Regions from separate parts of the Streptomyces sp. NPDC006923 genome, predicted to be linked through region 2. Evidence: riboswitches for the same ligand, from Rfam matches in the RefSeq annotation. Region 2 holds a riboswitch; each other region holds the start of a gene.
What was found. A riboswitch is a leader RNA that binds a small molecule or an ion and turns the genes downstream of it on or off. The one in region 2 is predicted to bind cobalamin.
Positions count from the first base shown of each region.

Region 1: it holds a riboswitch for cobalamin, as region 2 does, so the genes downstream of both, metE (5-methyltetrahydropteroyltriglutamate--homocysteine S-methyltransferase) here and ABZ707_RS00260 (cobalamin biosynthesis protein) in region 2, are expected to answer to the same signal.
Region 3: it holds a riboswitch for cobalamin, as region 2 does, so the genes downstream of both, ABZ707_RS14285 (ribonucleoside-diphosphate reductase subunit alpha) here and ABZ707_RS00260 (cobalamin biosynthesis protein) in region 2, are expected to answer to the same signal.

Region 1 covers NZ_JBEYIF010000020.1:50,985-61,046, forward strand. The annotation lists gene ABZ707_RS29305 (DUF3037 domain-containing protein) at 1-31, opposite strand, end outside; gene ABZ707_RS29310 (HipA family kinase) at 28-888, opposite strand; partial or broken gene ABZ707_RS29315 (IS481 family transposase) at 1,448-2,232, opposite strand; gene ABZ707_RS29320 (NUDIX domain-containing protein) at 2,322-3,251, opposite strand; gene ABZ707_RS29325 (hypothetical protein) at 3,493-3,654, shown strand; partial or broken gene ABZ707_RS29330 (type III polyketide synthase) at 3,737-4,090, opposite strand; gene ABZ707_RS29335 (helix-turn-helix domain-containing protein) at 4,288-4,899, opposite strand; gene ABZ707_RS29340 (SDR family oxidoreductase) at 5,044-5,778, shown strand; gene ABZ707_RS29345 (NAD(P)-binding domain-containing protein) at 5,812-6,435, shown strand; partial or broken gene ABZ707_RS29350 (transposase family protein) at 6,577-6,915, shown strand; cobalamin riboswitch at 7,278-7,466, shown strand; gene metE (5-methyltetrahydropteroyltriglutamate--homocysteine S-methyltransferase) at 7,645-9,963, shown strand.
Region 2 covers NZ_JBEYIF010000001.1:47,387-57,448, forward strand. The annotation lists gene ABZ707_RS00250 (inorganic phosphate transporter) at 1-551, shown strand, start outside; gene ABZ707_RS00255 (hypothetical protein) at 666-890, shown strand; cobalamin riboswitch at 1,039-1,172, shown strand; gene ABZ707_RS00260 (cobalamin biosynthesis protein) at 1,208-2,212, shown strand; gene ABZ707_RS00265 (cobyric acid synthase) at 2,209-3,792, shown strand; gene ABZ707_RS00270 (putative cobaltochelatase) at 3,881-5,983, shown strand; gene cobO (cob(I)yrinic acid a,c-diamide adenosyltransferase) at 5,983-6,582, shown strand; gene ABZ707_RS00280 (cobyrinate a,c-diamide synthase) at 6,576-7,958, shown strand; gene ABZ707_RS00285 (ZIP family metal transporter) at 8,005-8,736, opposite strand; partial or broken gene ABZ707_RS00290 (cobalamin biosynthesis protein) at 8,844-9,215, shown strand; gene cobC (Rv2231c family pyridoxal phosphate-dependent protein CobC) at 9,456-10,062, shown strand, end outside.
Region 3 covers NZ_JBEYIF010000006.1:197,921-207,982, reverse strand. The annotation lists gene ABZ707_RS14315 (sugar ABC transporter permease) at 1-915, opposite strand, end outside; gene ABZ707_RS14310 (extracellular solute-binding protein) at 993-2,276, opposite strand; gene ABZ707_RS14305 (GntR family transcriptional regulator) at 2,558-3,322, shown strand; gene ABZ707_RS14300 (DUF3311 domain-containing protein) at 3,538-3,792, shown strand; gene mctP (monocarboxylate uptake permease MctP) at 3,789-5,408, shown strand; partial or broken gene ABZ707_RS14290 (Uma2 family endonuclease) at 5,553-5,666, opposite strand; cobalamin riboswitch at 5,767-5,909, shown strand; gene ABZ707_RS14285 (ribonucleoside-diphosphate reductase subunit alpha) at 6,054-8,495, shown strand; gene ABZ707_RS14280 (ribonucleotide-diphosphate reductase subunit beta) at 8,495-9,517, shown strand; gene ABZ707_RS14275 (hypothetical protein) at 9,681-9,956, shown strand.

The sequences.
Region 1 (10,062 bases), on a different contig from region 2:
GCGCGTACTCGTAGACGTCCCTCGTACTCACCGGCCGCCGTCCTTCGTGTCGTTCGTCCCCCGCGCCTGCTGCGGGCGGGGCGCGAGGCGGTCGGCCAGCCAGCCGGGCGCCGCCGACGGCTTGGGCCTGGCGGGCGCGTCCAGGATCACCCGTTCGTGGATCGTCGCGGCACGCGCGAGCAGCGGCTCCACATACGCGCGGCGCAGCGCGTCCGTCGAGTCGAAGCCGGGCTCGTCGACGAGCCACTCGTCCGGTACGTCGGCGGTGACCTCGGTCAGCAACTCCTCGGTGACCAGCGGCGCGAGCTCCGCCGCGGCCGCCGCGATGTCCGGGGCGAAGGGCGCGAGCGCGTGGTCGGACGCGTTGTACGGCTTGGCCGCGGAGGCCCCGGCGCCCGGCCAGTTGTGGTGCCAGATCATGGTGGCCCCATGATCGATCAGCCACAGGTCGCCGTGCCAGACAAGCATGTTGGGGTTGCGCCAGGAGCGGTCGACGTTGTTGATGACCGCGTCGAACCAGACGATCCGCCCGGCCTCCTCCGGACCGACCTGGTAAGCCAGCGGGTCGAAGCCGATCGATCCCGGCAGATAGTCCATGCCGAGGTTCAGCCCGCCGCTCGCCTTCAGCAGCTCCTGTACCTCCTGGTCCGGCTCGGAGAGTCCGATGACGGGGTCGAGCTGCATGGTCACCAGCTCGGGGACGCGCAGGCCGAGTCTGCGCGCGAGCTGACCGCAGATCACCTCGGCGACAAGCGTCTTGCGGCCCTGTCCCGCGCCGGTGAACTTCATGACATACGTGCCCAGGTCGTCGGCCTCGACGATCCCGGGCAGCGATCCACCCTCCCGCAAAGGAGTGACATAGCGGGTCGCTACAACTTCTTCCAACACTTTCCCAGGCCACCCATCTCTTCATCCTTACAATCCACGGACAACCTCTCCGGGGTGTAGAGGCAGAAATCACCGGTCAACGGCGCTGGGGAGAATCTGGGGAGTCTCGGCCGGCGAGGCCGGTCTCCCCGCTCCCCAGCAGACCGTCGATCGCGCCGCGCCCCTTGCTGCCAGCTTCCGGCATGAAGTGAGCATAGTAACCGAGGGTGATCGCCGGTGAGGGGTGTCCGAGCCACCGAGCCTTCGACGCGACGCTTGAGTTCCTCGGCTACCGAGGGGGCAGATCCACCGTGCGGATCTTCTTCCCCTTCGGCAGGGCGAAGTACAGCCTTCCGTGAATCGCCCGTACTTGGCGCCGGACGTGAAGCATGCCGCGTACATAGTCGACATCCTCCGGACTCACCTCACCCTGGCGGAGCCCGCACCCCAGGCCAACCACGACAGCGATCCTGTTCCGCTCATTGATGGCATCGCGGACCCGCAGTGCCGTAGCCATCGACCACGCGTCGCGTCGCCCCCGCGGCGACTTGGGCCACCGCACAGATTTCGCGTGCACCGCCAGGGCTTCGGTGCGTTCAGCGTTACTGGAGTACGGGCGCACGTATGCCCATTCGTCGAGCAGGGTGCGATTCAAGCGCTCCACCTTGCCGTTCGTCTACGGGCGAGAGGGGCGCGTGCGCTTATGGACGATATCGGCGGCGCTGAGAGTCTGGCCGAACAGGCGGGGGGATCTGCAGCAGGAGCCATTGTCGGTAAGGACGCGCTCGACGGTGATGCCGTGCTCGGCGAAGAAGGTGTTCGCACGCTGCCAGAAGGAGGCCGCGGTCTCTTTGCGTTCGTCGGTCAGAACCTCGCTGCACGCGAGCCGGGAGTGATCGTCGACGGCTGTGTGGACGAAGCTGTAGCCGGTCACGGGACTGCCGCCCCTATGCGCGTCGGTTGTGGCCTGCCGATTGCCGGCGGCCTGCTGGCGGGGCATGATCCGATGTCCGCCGCCGTCGGGAATGTTGCTGAGCTTCTTGACGTCGACGTGGACCAGTTCGTCGGGACGTGATCGTTCGTAGCGTCGGATGACCGTGGGCCGGTCCATCCAGCGCAGCCGGTTCAGGCCGTGGCGGGTCAGGACACGGTGGACCGTCTAGCTGGGTATGCCCAGGATCGGCCGATCCGTGCGGGGCCGAGCTTGCGGTCGCGGCGTAGCTCGCAGATGCGATTCTCGACATCGGCAGGGGTTCGGTGCGGTGTCGTCAGGGGTCGGCTGGAGCGGTCATACAACCCCGGATCGCCTTCGGCTCGCCGGCGCCGTACCCATTTGTGGGCTGTGGTACGGGAGATGCCCATTTCTCCGACCGGCTTCCCCTTACCCATAACGTGCCGCCAACCTTGATCACGTCTCCGCCGCCCACTGTTAACAACGCTCGTGGTCAATACACCTAGGTTGGTTCCGCGATGCGGGCGTGGCGTTGGACCAGGTCGAGGGTTTCTCCGCCGAGGCGAAGGCGGGGCACTGTGGCTGGAGGGAACCAGGCGAGCATCACGCCCTCCGTGAGTGGAAGCCGAGCCGGGTCGCCTTCCCAGAGTGCGGTGAAGATTCGGACCGGCACGGTCAGGCCGTCCGGGTCGCGGACTTCTTCGTCCAGGAATGTCTCCAGTCGCTGGGGAATGATGCCGGCTTCCTCCGCCAGTTCGCGCCGGATCGTGTCCTCCGGAGTGCGGTCGCCGGGCTCGTGGCCGCCGCCGAGCAAGGCCCAGCACCCCGGAGCCCAGATACCCTCCCGCATGTCCCGTAGGTGCAGCAGGTACTCGCCGCGGGAGTTGCAAATCAGCGCCGAGGCATTGAGCGGGTTTACCTGTCCGTCCAGACCGGTCACCTTGGCCGCCAGCTCCGTAAGGGTGACGTCTGCTGCGGGCTGCCAGAGCGCCTGGGCGTTGGGCTTGTTGGGCTTGTGGGCGACGTAGAAGGTGTAGCGGAGATCGGCGATCGGTGCGCCGGAAGTCCGGCTGACTGCGCCGGGACCCGGTGCGATGTCGATCGGGGCGTGGAGGAATTGCGGGGTGAGGCAGAGGTCGCCGGGGCGGATGCCGGTCTGGTCACGTACGGCGCGCAGGGCGGTGGCCAGCGGACTGCGGTCCCCGTCCTGGTGTTCGGCGCCCGGCAGGCCGGAGCCGGCGGGGGCGTTCTGTGTGTGCAGGACGAGGCGGTCGTGGTCGATGACGACGGCACTGCACGTCACCGGTACCGGGTCCGGTGTCCTGTGTGCTGCGTCGAGGGCGGCTGCCACGGGGGCGAGGCGGGTGCTCTCGGTGGGGTGATGGACCAGGTACGAGGTGAGAACGGTACGGAGATCGCTTGGACTGAACACAGGTGGACCTCGGGGTGATGCGGGTGGTGGCATCCGGCAGGTTCGGGGATCGTCCCACGGTCGTGTTCACGATGAGGTGGGAACGCGCTCGCGGGGGTCTGGGTCGGTGGCCAGTCGGGCGTGGAGGTGGGGAGTCGTGACGGGCGCCGGTGTTGTCGGTGGTGGCCTGCCGCATGGTGCCCTCCAGCAGGAGTCCGGCCTTGGCCGCAACGGTGCATGAGGCCGGATTGTCGGTGGAGTGGTGCATGAAGCGGGTGCGCAGCCACTGGGCGGCACGTTCGTCGGCGGGCAGGCGGTGCAGGTGTGCCCCGGTGGCCCAGCGGACGATCTCGGCGTCGGCGAGGGCTCGGGCGACGTGCTGCTCGTCGTCGGGGGAGAGCGGGCGCAGCGTGAGCCGACGTGATTACCTGGCCGGCCGACGACAACAGATGCGGAACGGGCTTGGCCTCGCCTTCCCGCTCCCGGGCCAAAAGAGCAGGCCGGCAGGTGAGAGCCACGGCGGCGGCACCGTCACCGAAGAGGGAGTTGACCACCGTGCGCATAGTTGAGTCGAAGACGTACGCGGCCGAGCAGACCTCGGCGCACAGCACCACCGCGACGGACCCGGGATTGGCCACACACCATGACCTGGCAGCGGTAAGGCCGTTCATGGCCGCGTGGCAGCCCATTCCCACGATGTCGAGACGCTGAACGGTCGGCGGCAGCCCCATCTCCCGCAGCAGCAGCGCGCTCAGCCCGGGGGTGAGCAGCCCCGTCGTCGTCACACAGCACAGATAGCCCACCTGCTCCGAGGCGAGACCGGCCCTCACCAGGCAGGTACGGATCGCCCGGCTGCCCATGTCAATCGCGATCCGGCGGGGCTTGCCCCGGAGGTCGCCCGCGCTCTCCTCAATCGGGCGCCCGTCGCTGCCCGGATCAGGAAGTGTCAGAAAGCGGCGCCGGATCCCTCCGGGCCCGGGCCGGGCGGCTGGTGTTGTGTACCAGCGGGTGCAGCCGCGACCGGCAGCGCGTCCAGCCCGGCCGAGGGAGTGCCACGTTAACTCGACACTTCCTCCCGTCGCCGGTCATCGCCGGCCGTGACGGGAATGGCGTTGTCGATGAGGACGGCGGCGATGGCGGCGGCGGTGGGGAATGCGTCGGCGTTCAGGACCCGGGTCCGGGCCGCGGCGCCGTCGATGAGCAGCGCGAGCTGCTCACCGAGCTGTTCAGGGTCGGCGGCGCCGGCTTCGCGGGCGGTGTCGGCGAGCCGCGCGGCGACGGCCTTTTTGTACTCGCGTGCGTACTGGGATGCGGGGTGCTGGGGGTCGTGGAGTTCGACGGCCGCGGCGATGTAGGGGCACAGGGGGGTGGTGGGGGGGATGTCGAAGGCGGCGAGAAGCCGTTCGCGGGGCGTGAGGTCGGTGCGGTCGAACACGCCGGACAGAACGGAGGGGTCGAACCGGCGCAGGTACTCGGCGACGAGTTCGTCCTTGCCGCTGAAGTGCTGGTAGGCCGTGCGCTTGGACACCTCGGCCGCGGCGCAGAGCTGGTCCATGCCGGTGCGGTTGATGCCCTGCTCGCGGAACAGCCGCTGGGACGCGCTGAGGATGCGCTCGCGGGCGCCCCGGCCTCGGCGGCGGCCCGTGGGGCCCTTCTCCAACTCTGTCATGCGTTCATGGTACCCCAGCTAGGTAACGACCGGTGTACATAGTTTGCACACCACCCGCCCGCCCCGTACCGTAAGCACACAGGGCGGTGTACATAACACCGTCTCCCCAGGTGCGCACGGCACCACCGACTCAAGGGAGCAACCATGGGAAAGCTCGACGGCAAGGTCGCGGTCATCACCGGCGGCACCACCGGCATGGCGCTGGCCGGCGCGAAGCTGTTCGTCGACGAGGGCGCGCACGTCTTCATCACCGGCCGCCGCCAGGACGCCCTGGACGAGGCCGTGAAGCAGATCGGCCGCAACGTCACCGGCGTCCAGGGCGACGCCGCCAACCTGGACGACCTGGACCGCCTGTACGACACCGTCAAGCGGGAGAAGGGCAGCCTCGACGTGCTGTGGGCCAGCGCAGGCGGCGGCAAGCCCGCTCCGCTCGGCGAGATCACCGAGGCCCAGTTCGACACCTGGTTCGGGCTCAACGCCCGCGGCACCCTGTTCACCGTCCAGAAGGCCCTCCCGCTCTTCAACGACGGCGGCTCCATCCTCATGACCGGCTCCAACGCCTCCCTCGGCGCCTTCCCAGGCTGGAGCGTCTACGCCGGCAGCAAGGCCGTCCAGCAGGCATGGGCCCGAATCTGGCTCAACGAACTCAAGGACCGCCGCATCCGCGTCAACGTCCTGACCCCCGGCCAGGTCGCCACCGCCAAGCAGGAAGAACTCTTCGACGAGGCCACCAAGCGCCAGTTCGAGTCCCTCATCCCCCGCGGCCAGATGGGCCGCCCCGACGAAATCGCCACCGCCGCCCTCTTCCTCGCCTCCGACGACTCCAGCTACGTCAACGGCATGGAACTCGTCGCCGACGGCGGCACCACCGCCATCTGAACCGAACAACACACGATCGGGGCAGGACAATTCATGAGCAAGATCAGCATCATCGGCACCGGGAACATGGCCCGCACCATCGGCGCACGGGCGATAGCGGGCGGCAACACCGTCGAGGTCATGGGCCGCGATCAGTCCAAGGCCGCCGACCTGGCCAAGGCTCTCGGCGGCGGCACCACGACGGGAGAATGGGGCACCGCCCCGGCCGGGGACATCGTCATCGTGGCCCTGCTGTACGACGGTGTCGTGCCGGCCGTCGCCCAGTACGGAGACGCTCTCGCGGGCAAGGTCATCGTCGACATCAGCAACCCCTTCAATTCCACGTTCGACGGGCTGGCCCACCGCGAAGAGACCTCGATCGCGCGGGAAGTCGATAAGGCCGCCCCGGCCAGCGCCAACGTGGTGAAGGCGTTCAACACCGTCTTCCGCCATGTCCTGGAGAAGGGTCGGCCCGACGTCTTCCTCGCCGGCGACAATGCGCAGGCCAAGGCACGTGTGGAGGCGTTCGTCGAGAGCCTCGGGCTGCGCCCGCTGGACGTCGGCGGCCTGAAAATGGCGCACTGGCTGGAAGGAGCGGGCGTAGTCACGGTGGGCCTCGCCAACCACGGGGTGGGGAACGTGAACTTCGCCCTCAGCATCACCGAACTTCCCGCCTGAGCAAACGATTGACCGAGCCTTTTCGGAGCGGCTGCCGATCGGGGGACGGAGCCGGCGTGAGGGCGGGGTGCGCAACGCACAGGGCTCCCGTGCCGTTGAGGGAGGTGTCCGTAGCCTCGGCTCAGCAGCACAGGAGCCCTGTTGGTTCCCTACGCGGCCGCACTCGACCTCCCGCACACCCTGGCCGTGTGGGTCACGATGCTCATCGTCACCCGTGAGGGTGACAGGCGCTGCACACTCCCGCCGCAGCGGCGCGCACTCATCGCGCCGGTGTACCTGCACCCCACGGCACCCTCGCCCGGATCGCGGCCGGCTTCGGGAAATCCGTCGGCACCGCCCACGCCTACGACCACCGTCACGGGCCTGCTCGCCGACCGGGCCCCGGGCCTGCGGAAGACGCTGCGCGAGTACGGTCCCGAGTTCGTCCTTCTGGACGGCACCCTCGCCGAGTGCGACCGCGTCGGCGGCAGCCGCGCTGATTAACCCGTTCCAGTCGTTCGTGCGTCCAGATCACCCGAGCGGCACGTGAACGTATGGCGTCCACTCATACATGCGGTTGTCCCGGTGCAGGACAATCAACTCGGCCAGGACCGCCCGATTGAGCATGATCGCCACAGCCGGATCATGCCACCTGCCAGCAACGACGCCTCACCCGCTGTCACGCACCAACTCGTTGGTCCGCGGCTTAGTCCGCTGCTGGGTGGCAAGCCGTGCCGGCGGCGGTCCAGGGTCCGCCCGTTCACATCGGCCTGCCGGGCATGGACGTTGTCCGCGATTGCCTTCCGGATGCTGGACGGCTCGCTTCCCCGGGGAGCGGCACCCCGTAGGCTGGGAGGCGCAGCTGGTTCGCCCCGTCCGCCAGGCGGGATGCGTCGTAAGAGGGAACCCGGTGGGAATCCGGGACTGCCCCGCAGCGGTGAGCGGGAACGACCGCCGTCATAGCACTGGGTCCGACGTACAGGGTCTGGGAAGCGACGGCCAGTAGGTGTCTCGTACGACAGAGACGTGCCCGCGAGTCCGAAGACCTGCCACTGCCCGCGTGCGGACCACTCCGTGCGCGGACATTCCGGTGACCTCGTGGGCGGGTCGGCGTACCTGTCGGGCGGATGACCGCGCTGTGCGCGGGATCGTTTCCGTCCGGTTCGGCACCGCTCCGCGCTCGCGTCCGTCTCCGGGATCTCAGGGATTCATCTCGCGAAGGAGATCTCCGTGACAGCGAAGTCCGCAGCCGCGGCAGCACGGGCCACCGTGCACGGCTACCCCCGGCAGGGCCCGAACCGGGAACTGAAGAAGGCGATCGAGGGCTACTGGACGGGCCGCGTCACCGCGGACGCCCTCCGGGCCACCGCCGCCGAACTGCGCCGAAGCAACTGGCAGCAGCTCACCGAGGCCGGTATCGACGAAGTGCCCACCGGCGACTTCTCGTACTACGACCACGTCCTGGACACCACCGTCGCGCTCGGCGCGATCCCCGCCCGCCACCGGGCCGCCGTCGAGGCCGACGCCCTGGACGGCTACTTCGCCATGGCCCGCGGCACCCAGGACATCGCGCCGCTGGAAATGACCAAGTGGTTCGACACCAACTACCACTACCTCGTCCCGGAGCTCGGCCCGGACACCGTCTTCACGGCCGACCCGGCGAAGCAGGTCGCCGAGCTGAAGGAGGCCCTCGCCCTGGGCCTGACCGCGCGGCCGGTCCTGGTCGGCCCGGTGACCTACCTCCTGCTCGCCAAGCCCGCGCCCGGCGTCGCCGCCGGCTTCGACCCGCTCACTCTGCTCGAACGTCTGCTGCCCGTATACGCGGAGATTCTCGCCGGCCTCCGCGCGGCCGGCGCCGAGTGGGTGCAGCTCGACGAGCCCGCCCTCGTCCAGGACCGCACCCCGGCCGAACTGAACGCCGCCGCCCGCGCTTACCACGACCTCGGCGCCCTCACCGACCGGCCCAAGTTGCTGGTCGCCTCGTACTTCGACCGGCTCGGCGAGGCACTGCCGGTGCTGGCCAAGGCCCCGGTCGAGGGGCTGGCGCTGGACTTCACCGAGTCCGCGGCCGCCAACCTGGAGGCGCTCGCCGCCGTGGGCGGACTGCCCGGCAAGCGGCTGGTCGCCGGTGTGGTCAACGGCCGCAACATCTGGGTGAACGACCTGGGGAAGTCCCTGGCCACCCTGGGCACCCTGCTCGGGCTGGCCGGCCGCGTCGACGTCGCCGCCTCCTGCTCCCTCCTGCATGTGCCCCTCGACGCCGCGCCGGAGCGGGACATCGAGCCGCAGATCCTGCGCTGGCTCGCCTTCGCCCGGCAGAAGACCGCCGAAATCGTCACCCTCACCCAGGGCCTCACCCAGGGCACGGGCGCGATCACCGGCGAACTCGCCGCCAACCGGGCCGATCTGGCCTCCCGCGCGAACTCACCCATCACGCGCGACCCCGCCGTACGGACCCGCGCCTCCGCCGTCACCGACGCCGACGCCCGCCGCTCCCAGCCGTACGCCGAACGTGCGGCGGCGCAGCGCACCCACCTCGGTCTGCCCCCGCTGCCGACCACCACCATCGGCTCCTTCCCGCAGACCGGCGAACTGCGCACCGCCCGCGCCGACCTCCGCGCGCGCCGGATCGACACCGCCGGCTACGAGGAGCGCATCAAGGCGGAGATCCAGGAGGTCATCTCCTTCCAGGAGAAGACCGGCCTGGACGTCCTCGTGCACGGCGAGCCCGAACGCAACGACATGGTCCAGTACTTCGCCGAGCAGCTCACCGGCTACCTCGCCACGCAGCACGGCTGGGTGCAGTCCTACGGCACCCGTTACGTCCGCCCGCCGATCCTGGCCGGCGACATCTCCCGCCCCGAACCGATGACGGTGCGCTGGACGACGTACGCCCAGTCCCTCACCTCACGGCCGGTCAAGGGCATGCTCACCGGGCCGGTCACCATGCTCGCCTGGTCCTTCGTCCGCGACGACCAGCCCCTCGGCGACACCGCCCGCCAGGTCGCCCTCGCCCTGCGCGACGAGGTGAACGACCTGGAGCGGGCCGGGACTTCGGTCATCCAGGTGGACGAACCCGCGCTGCGCGAGACGCTCCCGCTGCGCACCGCCGACCGCCCGGAGTATCTCGCCTGGGCCACCGAGGCGTTCCGGCTCACCACGTCCGGCGTACGGCCGGACACACAGATCCACACGCACATGTGCTACGCGGAGTTCGGTGACATCGTCCAGGCCATCGACGACCTCGACGCCGACGTCATCAGCCTGGAGGCCGCCCGCTCCCATATGCAGGTCGCCCGCGAACTGGCCGCACACGGCTATCCGCGTGAGGCGGGCCCGGGCGTGTACGACATCCACTCCCCGCGGGTACCGAGCACCGAGGAGGCGGCCGGACTGTTGCGCGCCGGGCTGAAGGCCATTCCCGCCGAACGGCTGTGGGTCAACCCCGACTGCGGGCTGAAGACCCGCGGCTGGCCCGAGACCCGCGCCTCGCTGGAGCACCTGGTCGCCGCCGCCCGCACGGTCCGTGAGGAACTCTCCGCGTCCTGACGGCCCCGCCAGTCGGCCGGGGGAGGAAGCACGTGGCGTCCTCCCCCGGCCGAGCGCGGGAGCCGACCGGGTTTCCTCGATCGGGCACCCTCCGCCTGG
Region 2 (10,062 bases):
CGCTCGGCACGTATCTCGGTGGCTGGCGCATCATCCGCACCATGGGCACCGGCCTGACCGATCTCCGGCCACAGCAGGGCTTCGCCGCCCAGACCAGTGCGGCGACCGTCATCCTGGCCTCCTCCCACCTGGGCTTCTCGCTCTCCACGACCCAGTCCTGCTCGGGCGCCGTGATGGGCGCGGGCCTCGGCCGCAGGGGCGGCGTGGTCCGCTGGTCCACCGCCACCCGGATGTTCGTCGCCTGGGGCCTGACCCTGCCGTCCGCGGGACTGGTCGCCGCCGGAGCCGAGTTCCTGACCGGGCAGGGCGCCTGGGGCGTGACGGTGGTCGCCGTGCTGCTCGTCGCGGTCTCCGGGGCGATCTGGCTCGCCTCGCGGCGGCAGCCGGTCGACCACACGAATGTCACCGCCGCCGAGCCCGCGGACATCGTCACGGCCGCCCTGGCGACCGTCCCCCCGCCGCACACGACCGGTGTCGCGCCGGGCCTCTCGACCACCATCCCGTCCCCCGCGGTCGACGCCGGCGAGCCGGCGCGGACCGCCACGGTGTAGGGGGCGCGCGAATGGGCCGGGCGGTGTCGCCTTCCTCCGGCGCCCTGCCGGGCTTCCCCTCCCGGCCTGCTCATTCCTCCCCCACCCCTTCGGGCGACCTCTAAGGACAGCAACATGTACATCGACTGGATGGCGCTCGGCTCCGTGTTCGGGGTCAGCCTCGCGGCCACGATCGGACTCGTGGGCCTGTTCACCCTCGGCGTCGTGGGGCTCGCCAAGCGCCCGCCGGCGGCCTCCGGGGGTTCCGGCGGGGCGGCGGTGGCCCGTGCGGGCGCCTATGTCTGCTTCGCGCTCTGCGGGGCGGCCGTGGCCTACGGGATCCATCTGATCGTCGTCTGAGCGGCCGGGGGCTCCACCCCCACGCCCGCCGGTCCCCGCGCCCGGGTGCGCCGGGACCGGCTCCGTCGTGTCTCGGGGCGCGGGCGCGCCATGTGGGTCTCGGCACACTGTCCCGTCGCAGGTCAGCGATGAGTTGACGGGTGTTCGGGCAGCGTGGTGGACTGCCGGGGCCATTTACGGAGGCAGAAGAGGAAGCCGGTGCGAATCCGGCGCGGTCCCGCCACTGTCACTGGGAGCCCCGTCCCCCAGGAGCCAGGAACTCTCGCCGCCGCGACACGTCGAGCCGGGGCGCGGACCCTGAGTGAGGACACTTCTTCATGCCTGGCCGCGGTGCTGCCGCCGGACGGATCTTCGCGTACGGCGCGACCGCCGGCCTCCTGGGCGACCGGCTGTTCGGCGATCCGCGCCGCGGCCACCCGGTCGCCGCGTTCGGCCGGGCCGCCTCGGCCGTCGAGCGGGTCCTGTGGCGTGACCACCGCGGCTGGGGCGCGCTGCACACCGCGGTGTGCGTCGGCGGCGCCGCCGGTGCCGCGGCGCTCGCCGCCCGGGGCGTACGGGACCACCGCGCCGCCTCCGTGGCGCTGACCGCCGCCGCCACCTGGGCCGTCGTCGGCGGCACCTCGCTGGGACGGGAGGCGCGGGCCATCGGCGACGCGCTCGCCGCCGGGGACATCGGACTGGCCCGGGAGCGGCTGCCCCGGCTGTGCGGACGCGATCCGCAGGCACTGGACGGGCAGCAGATCGCGCGGGCCGTCGTGGAGTCCGTCGCCGAGAACACCTCGGACGCCGTGGTCGGCGCGCTGGTGTGGGGAGCGGTCGCGGGCGTGCCCGGTCTGGTGGGGTTCCGGGCGGTGAACACGCTGGACGCGATGGTGGGTCACAAGTCCGCCGTCCACCGCCGCTTCGGCTGGGCCTCGGCGCGCCTCGACGATGTCGTCGGCTGGCCCGGGGCCCGGCTGACCGCCGCGCTGGCCGTGCCGGCGGGCGGCGACCCGCGCGGGGCCGTGCGCGCGGCACGGCGCGACGCGGGGCGGCATCCGAGTCCCAACGCGGGCCCGGTGGAGGCGTCGTTCGCGGGGGCGCTGGGCGTACGTCTCGGCGGGACGCTCGCGTACGGCGGCCGGATCGAGCACCGGCCGGTGCTGAACGGCGAAGGGCGGCCCGTCGAGGTCGCGGACATCGAGCGGGCGGTGCGCCTGTCGCGCCGGGTGAGCACCCTGGCGCTGGCGGCCTGTGTCGCGGGCCGCCTCGGGTACGGCGCGATACGCCGGGCCGCCGCGTCCCGCGCGGGCGCGGCGGCTGCCGGAAAGGGACACGGATGAGCCGGAACAGGCTCGGTGGCGGGCTGCTGGTGGCCGGGACCACCTCGGACGCCGGGAAGAGCGTCGTCACGGCGGGGATCTGCCGGTGGCTGGCGCGCCGGGGGGTCAGGGTCGCGCCCTTCAAGGGGCAGAACATGTCGCTGAACTCGTTCGTGACCCGCGAAGGCGCGGAGATCGGCCGGGCGCAGGCGATGCAGGCGCAGGCGGCCCGGGTGGAGCCGACCGCCCTGATGAACCCCGTACTGCTGAAACCGGGCGGTGACCGCAGCAGCCAGGTGGTGCTGATGGGGCGTCCGGTCGGCGAGATGAGCGCCCGGGGGTTCTTCGGATCCGGCGGGCCGTCCGGCTCCGCCGCGTCGTCCGCCGGGGGCGGACGGGAAGCCCTGCTGGGCACGGTCCTTGAGTGCCTGGAAGAGCTGCGGCGCACCCATGACGCCGTGATCTGCGAGGGGGCGGGCAGTCCTGCCGAGATCAATCTGCGCCGTACCGACATCGTGAACATGGGCGTGGCGCGGGCCGCGCGGCTGCCGGTGGTCGTGGTCGGGGACATCGACCGCGGCGGGGTCTTCGCCTCGTTCTTCGGGACGACCGCGCTGCTGAGTCCGGAGGACCAGGCGCTGGTCGCCGGCTATCTCGTGAACAAGTTCCGCGGTGATGTGTCCCTGCTGGAACCGGGCCTGGAGATGCTGCGCGGCCTGACCGGGCGGGCCACGCTGGGTGTGCTGCCGTACCGGCACGGCCTGGGGATCGACGAGGAGGATGGGCTCCGGGTGTCCCTGCGGGGCGGCGCCCGCGAGTCCCGGGTGTCTCCCCCGTACGGCGAGGACGTGCTGCGGGTCGCGGTGCCCGCCGTACCCCTGATGTCCAACTTCACCGATGTGGACGCGCTCGCGGCGGAGCCGGGGGTCGTGGTGCGGTTCGTGGACCGGGCCGAGGAGCTGGCCGACGCCGATCTGGTGGTCCTGCCCGGCACCCGCGGCACGGTGCGGGCCCTGGCGTGGCTGCGTGAGCGCGGGCTGGCCGACGCGATCGTCCGGCGGGCCGCCGAGGGCCGTCCCGTGCTGGGGATCTGCGGTGGCTACCAGATCCTGGGCGAGCGCATAGACGACGAGGTCGAGTCGCGGGCGGGCAGTGTCGCGGGGCTCGGCCTGCTGCCCGTGCGAATCCGCTTCGACCGGGAGAAGACCCTGGCCAGGCCGTCGGGCCGGGCACTCGGCGAGGCCGTCGAGGGGTACGAGATCCATCACGGCGTCGCGGAGGTACTCGGCGGCGAGACGTTTGTCTCGGACGCGCGGGGGCGGCCACTGGACGGCTGCCGGTCGGGGGCCGTCCAGGGCACGCACTGGCACGGGGCGCTGGAGAGCGACGCGTTCCGGCGGCGCTTCCTGACCGAGGTCGCGCGGGCGGCGGGCCGGCGGTTCGTGCCGGCGCCCGACACCCGGTTCGGCGCGCTCCGCGAGGAACAGCTCGACCTGCTCGGCGATCTCGTCGAGGAGCACGCGGACACGGACGCGCTGCTGCGGCTGATCGAGGAGGGGGCGCCTGCGGGGCTGCCCTTCGTCCCGCCGGGAGCGCCGTGATCACCCGTTTTGGCGGGGGCACCCCGGTGTGTTCCCGCCGTCGTACCCGTGCCGCCGGACGCCGTCCACTCGAAGGAGCGATCAGCATATGAGCACACCCTTTCCGTTCACCGCCGTGGTGGGGATGGACGATCTGCGGCTGGCCCTGCTGCTCAACGCGGTCAGTCCGGCGGTCGGCGGTGTCCTGGTCCGCGGGGAGAAGGGCACGGCGAAGAGCACCGCGGTGCGGGCGCTCTCGGCGCTGATGCCCGAGGTGGCGACCGTCGCGGGCTGCCGGTACAGCTGCGACCCGGCCGCGCCGGACCCGGGATGCCCGGACGGGCCGCACGGGAACGCGCCGGGGATCTCCCGGCCGGCCAGGATGGTGGAGCTGCCCGTCGGAGCGTCCGAGGACCGGCTCGTCGGCGCGCTGGACATCGAACGGGCGCTGTCGGAGGGCGTGAAGGCGTTCGAGCCGGGACTGCTCGCCGACGCGCACCGGGGCGTGCTCTATGTCGACGAGGTCAACCTCCTCCATGACCACCTGGTCGACCTGCTGCTGGACGCGGCCGCCATGGGGGCCTCGTACGTGGAGCGCGAGGGCGTCTCCGTGCGGCACGCGGCGCGCTTCCTTCTCGTCGGCACGATGAACCCCGAAGAGGGCGAGCTCCGGCCGCAGTTGCTCGACCGGTTCGGGCTCACCGTGGAGGTCGCGGCCTCGCGCGAGCCCGGACAGCGGGTGGAGGTCGTACGGCGGCGGCTCGCGTACGACGCCGACCCGGCGGCCTTCGCCGCGCGCTGGGCCGGCGAGGAGAGCGCCCTGCGGGAGCGCATCGGCACCGCGCGGGCGCTGCTGCCCGAGGTGCGGCTGGGCGACGCGGCGCTGTTGCAGATCGCCGCGACCTGCGCCGCCTTCGAGGTGGACGGGATGCGCGCGGACATCGTGATGGCCAGGACGGCCACGGCGCTGGCCGCCTGGGCCGGGCGTACCGAGGTGCTCGCGGAGGACGTACGGCAGGCCGCGCTGCTGGCGCTGCCGCACCGGCGGCGCCGTAATCCCTTCGACGCGCCGGGGCTCGACGAGGAGAAGCTGGACGACACGCTGGAGGAGTTCGGCCCCGCCGGCCCTGACGACCCCGACGACCCCGCTGGCCCTGACGGCCCCGACGACCCCGACGGCGGGCCCGGTGGCGGGCCCGGCGGTCCGGGGGGTGGCGGGCAGCCGCCGGCGTCCGGTCCCGAAGCGCAGGACACGCCCCGGGAGCCGGCGTCAGGGCAGGATGACACGCCCGCGCGGCCCGAGGCCGGGAGCGGGCCACGGGGCTCCGGGGCCGGTGAGCAGTCCGCCGTACGGGCCGCCGAGCCGTTCCGTACGAAGATGCTGAGCGTGCCGGGCCTCGGCGAGGGCGCGGCAGGACGCCGCTCGCGGGCCCGCACCGAACACGGCAGGACGACGGGCTCCCGGCGCCCCCGGGGCGCGCTGACCCGACTGCATCTCGCCGCGACCGTGCGGGCCGCGGCGCCGCACCAGCGGGCGCGCGGGCGCAGCGGCCCCGGTCTGGTGGTCCGCCGGGACGATCTGCGGCAGGCGACCCGCGAGGGGCGGGAGGGAAATCTTGTGCTGTTCGTGGTCGACGCGTCCGGGTCGATGGCGGCCAGGCAGCGGATGAGCGCGGTGAAGGGCGCGGTGCTCTCCCTGCTGCTGGACGCGTACCAGCGGCGGGACAAGGTCGGCCTGGTCACCTTCCGGGGCAGGGAGGCGGCGGTGACGCTGCCGCCGACGTCGTCGGTGGACGCCGCCGCGGCCCGGCTGGAGTCGCTGCCCACCGGTGGCCGCACCCCGCTCGCGGCCGGGCTGCTCAAGGCGCACGACGTCCTGCGGGTGGAGCGGATGCGGGACCCCGCGCGCCGTCCGCTGCTGGTGGTGGTGACGGACGGCCGGGCGACCGGCGGCCAGGATCCAGTGGCGCTCGCGTCGCGCGCCGCCCGGCTGCACGCGTCGGAAGGCACCGCCTCGGTGGTGGTGGACTGCGAGTCGGGGCCGGTACGGCTCGGTCTCGCCGGGACCCTCGCCGCCGATCTGGCGGGCACCGCCGTCACTCTGGACGAGCTGCGCGCCGACAGCATCGCCGGTCTGGTCAGGGACGTCCAGGGGACCAGGGGCGGCGGCAACGGAACCACCGGAATCAAGCACCCCAGGAGGGCCGCGTAATGCCACAGGGACAGCCGGCAGTCGTACCGGACGACGGTCTGACCACCCGTCAGCGCCGCAACCGTCCGCTGGTCCTCGTCCACACGGGCACCGGCAAGGGCAAGTCGACGGCGGCGTTCGGGCTCGCGCTGCGCGCGTGGACCCAGGGATGGCCGATCGGGGTGTTCCAGTTCGTGAAGTCCGCGAAGTGGAAGGTCGGCGAGGAGCAGGCGCTGAAGGTGCTGGGCGCGAGCGGCGAGGGCGGTTCCGTCGCCTGGCACAAGATGGGCGAGGGCTGGTCCTGGGTGCAGCGCGATTCGCAGCTCTCCAACGAGGAGGCGGCGCGCGAGGGCTGGGAGCAGGTCAAGCGTGATCTGGCGGCCGAGACGCACCGGCTCTATGTCCTGGACGAGTTCGCCTACCCGCTGCACTGGGGCTGGGTGGACACCGACGAGGTGATCGAGGTGCTGCGCGACCGGCCCGGCACCCAGCATGTGGTGATCACCGGGCGCAACGCCCCGGAGAAACTCCTGGACTTCGCGGACCTCGTCACCGAGATGACCAAGGTCAAGCACCCGATGGACGCGGGCCAGAAGGGCCAGAGGGGCATCGAGTGGTGAACGTCCCGCGCCTGGTCGTCGCCGCGCCGTCGTCCGGCAGCGGCAAGACCACGGTCGCCACGGGCCTGATGGCCGCCTTCTCGGAGCGCGGCCTCGCCGTGTCCCCGCACAAGGCCGGGCCCGACTACATCGATCCGGGATATCACGCGCTGGCGGTGTCGGCCGGGGGCCGGACACGTCCGGGCCGCAATCTGGACGCCTACCTGTGCGGCCCCGGGCTGATCGGGCCGCTCTTCGCGCACGGCGCGGCGGGCTGCGACCTCGCGATCGTCGAAGGCGTGATGGGGCTCTACGACGGCGCCTCGGGCCAGGGCGAACTGGCCTCCACCGCGCAGGTGTCGAAGCTGCTGCGGGCGCCGGTCGTGCTGGTGGTGGACGCCTCGTCGCAGTCGCGTTCGGTGGCGGCGCTGGTGCACGGCTTCGCGTCCTGGGACCCGGAGGTACGGATCGGCGGGGTGATCCTCAACAAGGTCGCCACCGACCGGCACGAGCGGCTGCTGCGCGACGCGCTGGACGAGTCGGGTGTGCCGGTGCTGGGGGTGCTGCGGCGCACCGATCTGGTCGGCACGCCGTCACGTCATCTCGGTCTGGTGCCGGTCGCGGAGCGGCACGCGGACGCGCTGGACTCGATGCGGGAGCTGGCCGCGCGGGTACGCGCCGGGTGCGATCTGGACGCGCTCCTCGCGCTGGCGCGCAGCGCGCCGCCGCTGGACGCGGCGGCCTGGGCGCCGGATCTCGAACCGGTCGTGCCGCCGGGGGGTGCCCGGCCGGTGGTGGCCGTGGCCGGCGGGTCCGCGTTCACCTTCTCGTACGCGGAACACACGGAACTGCTCACGGCGGCCGGCGCGGATGTCGTCCCGTTCGACCCGCTGCGTGACGAGCGGCTTCCGGCCGGGACCGCGGGCCTGGTGATCGGTGGCGGTTTTCCGGAGGTCTACGCGCCCGAGCTGTCGGCCAACGAGCCGCTGCGCAAAACCGTCTCGGAGCTGGCGCACTCCGGCGCACCGGTGGCCGCCGAGTGCGCCGGGCTGCTGTATCTGGCGCGCTCCCTGGACGGGAAGCCGATGTGCGGCGTGCTCGACGCCGACGCCCGGATGTCGGGGCGGCTGACGCTGGGCTACCGCGAGGCGGTGGCGGTCGGTGACAGCGCGCTGGCGGCGACCGGGACACGGGTGCGGGGGCACGAGTTCCATCGGACGGTGCTGGAGCCGGGCGCCGGGGCGGCTCCCGCGTGGGGGCTCACGCATCCGGAGCGCCGCCTGGAGGGGTTTGTCCAGCGGGGGGTGCACGCGAGCTATCTGCATACGCACTGGGCGGCGGCGCCGGAGATGGCACGGCGGTTCGTCGAGAGATGCGTCGAGGGGCGCGCGGCATGAGCCGGGCCGGGCGGTGATCGCCGCGCCCGGCGGGACGGTCCGCCACTCAGTCGGCGAAGCCCACCACCAGCCAGATGAAGCCCACTCCCAGGACCGTGCAGAGCAGGGTGGACCGCGCCGGATGCTCGTGATGGGCCTCGGGCAGGATCTCGGCGGCGGCGAGATAGAGCAGAGCGCCGCCGAAGAAGCCGAGATAGCTGCCGAGCGGTTCCTCCGGCAGGGTGAAGAAGAGGGTGGACGCGGCGCCGGCGACAGGCGCGACGGCGTCCGCGAAGAGCATGGTGAGCGCTCTGCGCCGGGCGTTCCCGTACAGGCTGGTCAGCGTGTACGTGTTAAAGCCGTCGGCGAAGTCGTGGGCGATGACGGCGAGCGCGACGGCGGTGCCCATGCCGCCGCCGACCTGGAAGGCCGCGCCGAGCGCGACACCGTCCATCAGGCTGTGGCCGACCATGGCGGCTGCCGCGGCCAGTCCCGTCCCCGGCGCCCGGCCGCCCTCCCGGGGGCCGGCGCCGTGTGCCGCCCGGCGGCCGGCGAGCAGCCGTTCCACCAGATGGGCCACGAGAAAACCGCCGACGAACAGCAGCAGCGCCTGCGGCACTCCGAACACCTTGTCGCCGGCCGCGCGCATCGCCTCCGGCAGCAGATCCAGTCCGACCACGCCGAGCATCAGACCGCCCGCCAGGCCCAGTACGAGATGGCGGCGGTCGGTGACGCGCTGCGCCGTCCAGCCGCCGAACAGCGTCATGAGGAACGCGCCGAGCGCGACGAAGACCGCCATGCGCCCCTGCATAGCCGATCGGACCCGTACTTCGCACATCCGGGACACACCGACGGACCGGAAAGGCGCGGTCCATGACCGGCGGCCCCCCGGCTCCCCCGTACGTCCTGGTGGTGGGGGTCGGCGCGCGTGGTGGCGTCCGCGCGGGCGAGGTGCTCGCGCTGATCGAGGAGACCCTGCGGGACGCGGGGCTCCCGACCCACTCCGTCGTCGAGCTGGCGACGCTCGACACCAGGGCGGGCGAGGCCGGGATCCTCGGAGCGGCGGCCCGGCTGGGGGTGCCGGTGCGGGGTCATCCGGCCGCGCTGCTGGCCGGCATCGCCGTACCGAATCCGTCCGGTGCGCCGCTGGCCGCCGTGGGGACGCCGTCCGTCGCCGAGGCCGCCGCGCTGGCCGGCGGGGGCGAACTCCTCGTACCGAAAAGGAAGTCGGGCCCGCGCGCCGGGCGCTCCGCGGTCACCTGCGCCGTGGTGCGCCGGGACCGGGCGGAGTGGAACGGATGCGTGCGGACATGATGAGGGTGTTGACGGTATACAGCAGCGGCCACGCGGAGCACCGCGGGCCGCATGGCGACGCCCCGGGGCTGCCGGTGGCATTCGGAAGGAGTCCGATGACCCGCGTGGTCCAGCCCGGGCCGTCGTTGGCGACGGCGCCGCCGCAGGTGCGCTCCCGTGCGCGAGCGAGATCCGTCATAACCGGCGTTCAGACGCGTGACTGCCATGTCTACGCGCGCTGACCACCACGATCTGCGCCATCACGGCGACGCCGAACTGCGGGACGCGGCGAGCGGGATCGTCGATCTCGCGGTCAATGTCCGTACCGGCACCCCTCCTGACTGGCTGCGCGCGCGCATCGCCGGTTCGCTGGCGGGGCTCGCCGCCTATCCGGACGGGCGGGCGGCCCGCGCGGCGGTCGCGGCGCGGCACGTGCTGCCGGTGGAACGGGTGCTGCTGACGGCGGGCGCGGCCGAGGCGTTCGTCCTGCTCGCCCGCGCGCTGCCGGTCCGCCGGCCCGTCGTCGTGCATCCGCAGTTCACCGAGCCGGAGGCGGCGCTGCGGGACGCGGGGCACGATGTGCGCCGGGTGCTGCTGCGCGCGGAGGACGGTTTCCGGCTGGATCCGGCGGCGGTCCCCGAGGACGCCGATCTGGTGGTGGTCGGGAATCCGACGAACCCGACCTCCGTGCTCCATCCGGCGGCGACGATCACCCGGCTGGCCCGTCCCGGGCGGACCCTGGTGGTGGACGAGGCGTTCATGGACGCGGTGCCCGGCGAGCCGGAGGCCCTCGCCGGGTGTACCGATGTCCCGGGACTGGTGGTGCTGCGCA
Region 3 (10,062 bases), on a different contig from region 2:
GATCGCGGAGCCCTGGGAGTAGTCGTTGACCACGAACGCCTTGTCGTACGAGTACGTGGTGAGGAGCTGGAACTCGGCTTCCGGGTGGCCGTTGCGCATCACGAACACCTGCGGGAAGACGCCCATGTCCCAGATCACCGAGAGGGTCGCCAGCATCACGATGATGGGCTTGAGGATCGGCATGGTGACATGGCGGAAGACGCCCCAGGCTCCGGCGCCGTCGAGGCGGGCCGCCTCTTCGAGCTCCTTGGGGACCTGGGTGAGACCGGCGGTGAGGGTGATGGCGACGAACGGGACGGCGCCCCAGACCACCAGCAGCATGATCACGGCAAGGCCCTGGGGGCCGCTCGCGAACCAGTTGTGGCCGATCAGGTCGACGCCGGGGATTCTGCTGAGCACCCAGTTGAGGACGCCGTAGTCCGAGTCGAACATCCACTTGAAGATGGTGATGGCGACCAGGACGGGCATGCCCCAGCTCGCCACCAGGGCTATGTTGATCAGCGTCTTCACCCAGCCGGAGACCCGCTGCTGGAGGAGGGCGATCAGCATGCCGAGCACCATGGTGAGGACGACGGCCCCGGCGGCGAAGACGATCGTACGGACGACCACCGCCCAGAACTCGCCGTCGCCGAGGACATGGGTGAAGTTGTCGAGGCCCACGGACTCCGCGGGCTGGAAGCCCCAGAGCTGGGGCTGTCCGAACTTCTGGAACGACAGGGTGACCAGCCGCACCAGCGGGTAGCCGAGCACCAGGGCGAGAACGGCCAGACAGGGCGCCAGCAGCAGCCAGGGCACCGAACCCCCGCCCGCGCCGGGCTTCTTGGCCGGTCTGCCCGGGCCGCCCGGTCCCGCGCCCGATTGTGGATCGCGCCGCGCCGGCGGCACCTTGACGGTGGTTGTCTCTACGGCACTCATCGCGCGCTCCTCAGCGGTCCCTCTCCTGGTGCGGGCCAGGCGGGGCCCCGTCCGGCCGACGGAACCCCGCCCTCAGGTCACTTGGTGTTGATGACCTTGTCGATCGCGGCGTCCGCTTCCTTCGCGGCGTCCGCGACCGACTTCTTGCCGGTGGCGATGGACTGCAGCATCGTCTGCAGCACCTGGGCCTTCTCGACCTGGCCCCAGCCCGGTGCCATCGGGACGAACCAGCTCGACTCGGCCGCCGTGGCCGGGACCGCCGTCGCCGGGTCGCTCTTCAGGCTGGCGAGGTCGGTCTTGTTGTTCGGCAGGTTGCCCTTGCCGATCAGGCCCTTCTGGCCCTGGCTGCCGGTGAAGGCGTTGATCCACTCGGCCGCGGTGGCCTGCGCCTTGGACTTGACCGGGACGGCGAGGTCGGAACCGCCGAGGAAGACGGGCATGTTCTTGCCCGACGGGCCGGGCATCACGAAGTTCTCCAGATTGCCCTTGAGCTTGCCCGTCTTGTCGACCTTCGGGTCCTCGGTCGAGGCACCCTCCCAGGCCGCGCCGAAGATCATGCCGGCGTTGCCCTGGCCGTAGACGATGTAACGGTCGGACTCGTCCTTGGTCTTGTCGCCCTTCATGTACGTGTCGAGGACCTTCTTGTAGTCGCCCAGGCCCTTGAGGGATTCGGGAGAGGAGAGGTTGGCCTTGAACGCGCCGCCCTCCTCCTTGGCGATGGAGCCGCCGGCGTCGTACACGAAGGACATGGCCGCGTACCAGTCACGGGACGGCTGGTACCAGGCGCTGAACTTGCCGCCCTTCTTCGCCTGGATCTTGTCGAGGGCGCCGGTCAGCTCGGCGTAGGTCTTCGGGACGGCCGTGACCCCGGCCTCCTTGGCCACGTCCTTGCGCCAGTTGGCCACACGGCCACCGGCGTAGTACGGCACACCGTAGGTCTTGCCCTCGTAGGTCACCGACGACTTCAGGCCGTCGAGCCACGCCTCGGAGTTGTCGAACTTGGCCGGGTCGATCTCGGCGAAGGCGCCCTTCACGGTGTAACCGAGCATCTCGGTGTTGCCCATTTCGACAACGTCGGGGGCCTTGTCCGTCGCGAGGACGGCGTCAAGCTTGGCGTTCTTGTCCGGCCAGCCGTAGTACTCGTGCTTGATCTTGATACCGGGGTGCTTCTTGGCGACCGCGTCGTCAGCGGCCTTCACCAGCTCCGGCCAGTTGTTCTGGGCATCGACCGTCAGCCATACGGTGAGCTCCTTGACGGACTCGGCACCGGCCGATCCGCCCTTGTTGTCCTCGGAGCCACACGCCGCGATGCCGACCAACATGCCCGCGACGCCGACCGCCGCGATGAGCTTGCGCTTCACGCCACCCTCCTCAGGGATTCCTGCAACCCCCCGCCCACCGCGAAGACTTACGACGAGTACTGCTGGGGCTGGGACCTGGTCTTTAATGGTTTAGACCAGTACGGGGAGCTTGGCCTAGACCTTTAGGGGTGTCAAGGGTGTATAAGAAGGGCAGTCGTGTCCGTTATCGGACCGACACCTGAGGGAGGGCGACGACCCGTGACCGGACCGTGCCACCATGTGAGCCGCGACAGACGGAGGAGCCGGTGACGGCAGCAGCGCAGGAGTCGGGAAGGCAGGCCATGGCCACGGACGGGGGCGGTACGGAGACCGAGGGCGGCGCCACGACCCGCACCGCGCGCGTGCCCAAGTACTACCGGTTGAAGCGGCACTTGCTCGAGATGACGGACACCCTGCCGCCCGGCACGCCGGTACCTCCGGAGCGTACGCTCGCCGCCGAGTTCGACACCTCGCGCACCACCGTACGCCAGGCGCTCCAGGAACTGGTCGTCGAAGGCCGGCTGGAACGCATCCAGGGCAAGGGCACCTTCGTCGCCAAGCCCAAGGTCTCCCAGGCCCTCCAACTCACCTCGTACACCGAGGACATGAGGGCCCAGGGACTCGAACCGACCTCGCAGCTCCTCGACATCGGCTATGTCACGGCGGACGACACACTGGCCGGGCTGCTCGACATCACCGCCGGCGGACGCGTGCTGCGCATCGAGCGGCTGCGGCTGGCCAGTGGCGAGCCGATGGCCATCGAGACCACGCACCTGTCGGCGAAACGCTTCCCCGCGCTGCGCCGTTCGCTCGTCAAGTACACCTCCCTCTACACGGCGCTGGCCGAGGTGTACAACGTGCATCTGGCCGAGGCCGAGGAGACCATCGAGACCTCGCTGGCCACACCGCGCGAGGCCGGGCTGCTGGGCACCGATGTCGGCCTGCCGATGCTGATGCTCTCGCGGCACTCTCTCGACGCGGCCGGCGAACCGGTGGAGTGGGTGCGTTCGGTGTACCGCGGCGACCGCTACAAGTTCGTGGCGCGGCTGAAGCGCCCGACACCCTGACAACGGCGGCGGCGGTCCGTCCGGACGGAAAACAGAAACGGACGGACCGTCAAGAACCGCGCCTCCGGGCCCGGTTCCGGATATCGCGCCTCTTATATGCCCGCCACATACCGTTGCCGTACCGATATGCGGACGGGGGGTGACGGTGGGCGAAAGCCACCCCTAGATTACCTGCGCATTACGACAGGCGATCAGTGAGGGGACGGAGCCGCCGTATGTCAGAAGTTCCGGAAGAGAAACCGCCCACGGTCACACCCATGCGAGTGGTCATCGGCCTCTGCCTGCTCGCGCCGTTCGTGGCGATGCTCTGGGTGAGTTCGTACGCGAAGGTCGAGCCGACGTTCATCGGCATCCCGTTCTTCTACTGGTACCAGATGGCCTGGGTACTGATCTCGACCGCACTGACCCTGATCGCCCATCAGCTCTGGCAGCGCGACCAGCGCTCCCGCAAGGGAGGTGTGTCGCGATGAACGGCGGCGTGAACGGCGTGGCACTCGCCGTCTTCATCTTCTTCTTCGTGGCCGTCACCGCCATGGGCTTTCTGGCCGCGCGCTGGCGCAAGGCCGAGAACGAACACAGCCTGGACGAATGGGGCCTGGGCGGACGGTCGTTCGGCACCTGGGTCACCTGGTTCCTGCTCGGCGGCGACCTCTACACGGCGTACACCTTCGTCGCCGTGCCCGCGGCGATCTACGCGGCGGGCGCGTCCGGCTTCTTCGCCGTGCCGTACACCATTCTCGTCTATCCGCTGATCTTCACCTTCCTGCCGCGTCTGTGGTCGGTGTCGCACAAGCACGGCTATGTGACCACATCGGACTTCGTGCGCGGGCGGTTCGGCTCGAAGGGGCTCTCGCTGGCGGTCGCCGTCACCGGGATCCTCGCCACGATGCCGTACATCGCGCTTCAGCTCGTCGGGATCCAGGCGGTGCTGGACGTGATGGGCGTCGGCGGCGGCAAGGACACCAACTGGTTCATCAAGGACCTGCCGCTGCTGATCGCCTTCGGTGTGCTCGCCGCGTACACCTATTCCTCGGGCCTGCGGGCGCCGGCGCTGATCGCGTTTGTGAAGGACACCCTGATCTACATCGTGATCGCGGTGGCCATCATCTACATCCCGATCAAGCTCGGCGGTTTCGACGACATCTTCCAGGCGGCGGGCGACAAGTACACGGAAGCCAAGGCCGGCGGCGTGGTGCCGCCCGCGGCCGGACAGTGGACATACGCCACGCTCGCGCTCGGCTCGGCCCTCGCGCTCTTCATGTATCCGCACTCCATCACGGCCACGCTCTCCAGCCGCAGCCGTGAGGTGATCCGGCGCAACACCACGATCCTGCCGCTGTACTCACTGATGCTGGGCCTGCTGGCGCTGCTCGGTTTTATGGCGATCGCGGCCGGGATCAAGGTGGACAACGGCCAGCTCGCGATCCCCCAGCTCTTCGAGACGATGTTCCCGGACTGGTTCGCGGGCGTGGCCTTCGCGGCGATCGGTATCGGCGCGCTGGTGCCGGCCGCCATCATGTCGATCGCGGCGGCGAACCTCTTCACCCGCAATATCTACCGGGACTTCATCAAGCCGGACGCGACACCGGCGCAGGAGACCAAGGTGTCGAAGCTGGTCTCGCTGCTGGTGAAGGTCGGCGCGCTGGTCTTTGTGCTGAGCATGGACAAGACCGTCGCGATCAACTTCCAGCTCCTGGGCGGGATCTGGATACTCCAGACGATGCCCGCGCTGGTCGGCGGGCTGTTCACCCGGTGGTTCCACCGCTGGGCGCTGCTCGCCGGATGGGCGGTCGGCATGGTGTACGGCACGGCCGCGGCCTATGGCGTGGCCAGCCCCACCCAGGCGCACTTCGGGGGGTCCTCCAAGGAGATCCCCGGCCTCGGGGAGATCGGCTACATCGGCCTCACGGCGTTTGTGCTCAATGTGGTGATCACGGTGGTGCTGACCTTCGTCCTGAGGGCGTTCAAGGCGCCCGAGGGCATCGACGAGACCAGTCCCTCCGACTACACGGCCGACGCCGGGGACCCGGGCGTGCAGGTCGAGCTGCCGCCCGCCACGGCGGCCGACCCGGACCCGGTGCACTGACCGGCCCCGCTGACACAGCGCTGTCGGCGCTGTCCGACACGTGCCTGTCCGACGCGGCGCTGTCCGACACGTGTTTGTCCGACACATGGCGCCTTCGGGCCTGACGGGCCGCCGGAACACCTCCGGCGGCCCGTCCGCCGTTCGGCGCACCCATTCCTTGAGCTGCCCGGTCTCCAGCGTGATCCCCACCGGTCCGGGAAGCGTGACCTGCCTGCCGAACGGAACCGTACGAGCGCTCTCGTAACGCACCCCGTCCGGCTCGTCACCGGGACACCTCCTCGCGCCGACGACGACGGCGGAGCCGACCGACGCCCGACGGCAAGAGCACCGGGACACAAGATGTGGGGGGTGCGTTCCGAGCAAGGCCCCACATGTATGCTCGTGCTCGCTGTCGACACAGGGGAATCCGGTGCGAATCCGGAACTGTCCCGCAACGGTGTGCTGTGGTGTGCTTTGCCATACCCGCGAGTCCGGTCACCTGCCGACGGCGCGTCCGGTTCGACCGAACCGGACGCCGAGACGTCCGGGCCCCGAGGCTGGGCCGGTGGACGCCGCACGCCGTGCTGACCCGAGTCGGGTCGTACGGGGGTGCGCGCCTCCGCTTTCCCGCCGACCGGCCCAGAGCCGAGCGAGGGAGAGCATCACGTGACCATCGCGCCAGCCGATCCGGCTTCAGGCAGCTACGAGATCACCGCGCGGGCGGCCGACGGACCGGGGACCGCCCTGCTGCGGACCCTGACGGAGCTGACCGCCGATCTGCCCGACACCGACCCCGGCAGAGTCGCCGCCGCCGCGCTGCGGGGCCGCAACGCCCGCTCGGACGAGGCGGAGTTGCGCGGACTCGCCACCGAGGCCGCCGCGGGACTGATCTCCGAGGACCCGGCCTACTCCCGTCTCGCCGCCCGGCTGCTGGCCCGCGCCATCGCGGACGAGGCGGCGGGCCAGGGCGCCGTGTCGTTCTCCGCGTCCGTCGCCGTCGGCCACCGCGAGGGCCTGATCGCCGACCGGACCGCCGGTTTTGTGACACTCAACGCGGCTCGCCTCGACGGGCTGATCGACCCGGCCGCCGACGACCGCTTCGGCTACTTCGGACTGCGGACGCTCTACAGCCGCTATCTGCTCCGCCACCCGATCACCCGTCAGGTGATCGAGACACCGCAGCACTTCATGCTCCGGGTCGCCTCCGGCCTCGCCGAGGAGGCCGCGCCCGGTTCTGCGGCGGCCGCCCACGCGCTGGACGAGGTCGCCGCGCTCTACGGTCTGATGAGCCGGCTGGACTACCTGCCGTCGTCGCCGACGCTCTTCAACTCCGGCACCCGTCATCCGCAGATGTCCTCCTGCTATCTGCTGGACTCCCCGCTGGACGAGCTGGACTCGATCTACGAGCGGTACCACCAGGTCGCCCGGCTCTCGAAGCACGCCGGCGGCATCGGCATCCCGTACTCCCGGGTCCGCTCGCGCGGCTCGCTGATCCGTGGCACCAACGGGCACTCCAACGGCATCGTCCCGTTCCTGCGGACCCTCGACTCCTCGGTCGCCGCCGTCAATCAGGGCGGCCGGCGCAAGGGCGCGGCCTGTGTCTATCTGGAGACCTGGCACGCGGACCTGGAGGAGTTCCTGGAACTGCGGGACAACACCGGTGAGGAGGCCAGGCGTACGCACAATCTGAATCTCGCGCACTGGATCCCCGACGAGTTCATGCGCCGGGTCGAGGCGGACGGCGACTGGTCGCTGTTCTCGCCCGCCGATGTGCCCGAGCTGGTCGACCTCTGGGGCGACGACTTCGACGCGGCGTACCGGAAGGCCGAGGCGGAGGGCCTGGCCCGGAAGACGATTCCGGCCCGCGAGCTGTACGGCCGGATGATGCGCACCCTCGCCCAGACCGGCAACGGCTGGATGACCTTCAAGGACGCGTCGAACCGTACGGCCAACCAGACGGCCGAGCCCGGCAGCGTCGTGCACTCCTCCAACCTCTGCACGGAGATCCTGGAGGTCACGGACGACGGCGAGACGGCCGTCTGCAACCTCGGCTCGGTCAACCTCGGCGCGTTCGTGCTGGCCTCCGGCGATCTCGACTGGGCGCGGCTGGACGAGACCGTCCGTACGGCCGTGACCTTCCTCGACCGGGTCGTGGACATCAACTTCTACCCGACCGAGCAGGCGGGCCGCTCCAACGCCAAATGGCGCCCGGTGGGCCTCGGGGTGATGGGCCTCCAGGACGTCTTCTTCAAGAAGCGGCTGCCCTTCGACTCCGCCGAGGCCGCCGCGCTCTCCACCCGGATCGCCGAGCGGATCATGCTCGCCGCGTACGAGGCGTCCTGCGACCTCGCCGAACGGAACGGCCCGCTGCCCGCCTGGTCCCGGACGCGCGCCGCACGCGGAGTGCTGCACCCGGACCACTACGACGTGGAGCTGAACTGGCCGGAGCGCTGGGCCGCGCTGCGCGCCCGGGTCGCCACCACCGGTATGCGCAACTCCCTGCTGCTGGCGATCGCGCCGACGGCGACCATCGCCTCGATCGCGGGCGTCTACGAGTGCATCGAGCCGCAGGTCTCCAACCTCTTCAAGCGCGAGACGCTCTCCGGCGAGTTCCTCCAGGTCAACTCGTATCTGGTGGCGGAGCTGAAGCGGCTCGGCGTCTGGGACGCGCAGACGCGCGAGGCGCTGCGCGAGTCCAACGGCTCGGTGGCGGGCTTCACCTGGGTCCCGGCGGAGGTCCGTGAGCTGTACCGGACGGCGTGGGAGATCCCGCAGCGCGGACTGATCGACATGGCGGCGGCCCGCACGCCGTTCCTCGACCAGAGCCAGTCGCTGAACCTGTTCCTGGAGACGCCGACCATCGGAAAGCTCAGCTCGATGTACGCGTACGCCTGGAAGAAGGGCCTCAAGACGACGTACTACCTGCGTTCGCGCCCCGCGACCCGGATCGCGCGCGCGGCGGGCGGCGGCAGCGCGCCGGCCACGGCCGTCTCCCCCGGCCCCGGGCCGGCGGCGGTCCCCGTCCAGCAGCCCGGCCCGATGGCGCCCGACGCGGACGCCATCGCCTGCTCCCTGGAAAACCCCGAGTCCTGCGAGGCATGTCAGTGATGAGTTCCGACGACAAGAACACCAAGAACCTGCTCGACCCGGGATTCGAGCTGACGCTCCGGCCGATGCGTTATCCGGACTTCTACGAGCGCTACCGCGACGCGATCAAGAACACCTGGACGGTGGAGGAGGTCGACCTCCACTCGGACGTCGCCGACCTCGCCAAGCTCTCCCCCGGTGAGCAGCACATGATCGGCCGGCTGGTGGCGTTCTTCGCGACGGGCGACTCGATCGTGGCGAACAACCTGGTGCTGACGCTCTACAAGCACATCAACTCTCCCGAGGCGCGGCTCTATCTCTCCCGCCAGCTCTTCGAGGAGGCCGTGCACGTCCAGTTCTATCTGACGCTGCTGGACACCTATCTGCCCGATCCCGAGGACCGCGCGGCGGCCTTCGACGCCGTGGAGAACATCCCGTCGATCCGCGAGAAGGCGCAGTTCTGCTTCCGCTGGATGGACTCGGTCGAGCAGATCGACCGGCTGGAGTCACAGGCGGACCGGCGGCGCTTCCTGCTGAATCTGATCTGTTTCGCGGCCTGTATCGAGGGGCTCTTCTTCTACGGCGCCTTCGCGTACGTCTACTGGTTCCGCTCGCGCGGCCTGCTGCACGGCCTGGCCACCGGCACCAACTGGGTCTTCCGCGACGAGACGATGCATATGAACTTCGCCTTCGAGGTCGTCGACACCGTACGCAAGGAGGAGCCGGAGCTGTTCGACGACGCCCTTCAGCAGCAGGTCACGGACATGCTGAAGGAAGCCGTCGAGGCGGAGCTGCAGTTCGGCCGCGATCTGTGCGGGGACGGGCTGCCCGGCATGAACACCGACTCGATGCGCGAGTACCTCCAGTGCGTCGCCGACCAGCGCCTGCAGCGGCTGGGCTTCGCCCCGGTGTACGGCTCGGAGAATCCGTTCTCCTTCATGGAGCTCCAGGGCGTCCAGGAGCTGACGAACTTCTTCGAGCGGCGCCCGTCGGCGTATCAGGTCGCGGTCGAGGGGACGGTCGGCTTCGACGACGACTTCTAGTTCCGGGAGCGGACCGGCCCGGGAGAGGGCTCGCGACCGGGCGGACCGAACCAGGAATGGAGGGGCTGCCGGCACACACGTGCCGGTAGTCTCTCCGGACCGAACCCGAGCGATCTGCGAGCGAACAGTGATCCGAGACCTGTACAACGTCCGGTTGCAGCCCGTGGAGGGCGGTCTCACTCCGCTGACCGAGGAGGAGGAACAGCGCATGCGCGCCGTGCTGTTCAGCGAACTCGGCAACAAAATCGCCGACCGGGGCTGGGCACGGTTCCCCGCGTACACGCCGGAGGAGCGCCGCCGACTGATCGATGTCGCGCACCGCCTCAGCGCCTACTGGGGTCAGCGGGTATTCGTCGAGGCCGTGGACCAGTGCGCCATGAGGCTCTATCTCCATGGACACGGGGCCCCGTCGGCGGAACCGCTGCCGCCGCACGCGTAGGACGTCGGCGTGATCCCCGTTCGTGGACCACGGCCGGCGATCTGCCGCAGGACATGAGGTGAGGCCGCGGGCCAGGGAGGACTGGACCCCCCCCACAACCAAAAAA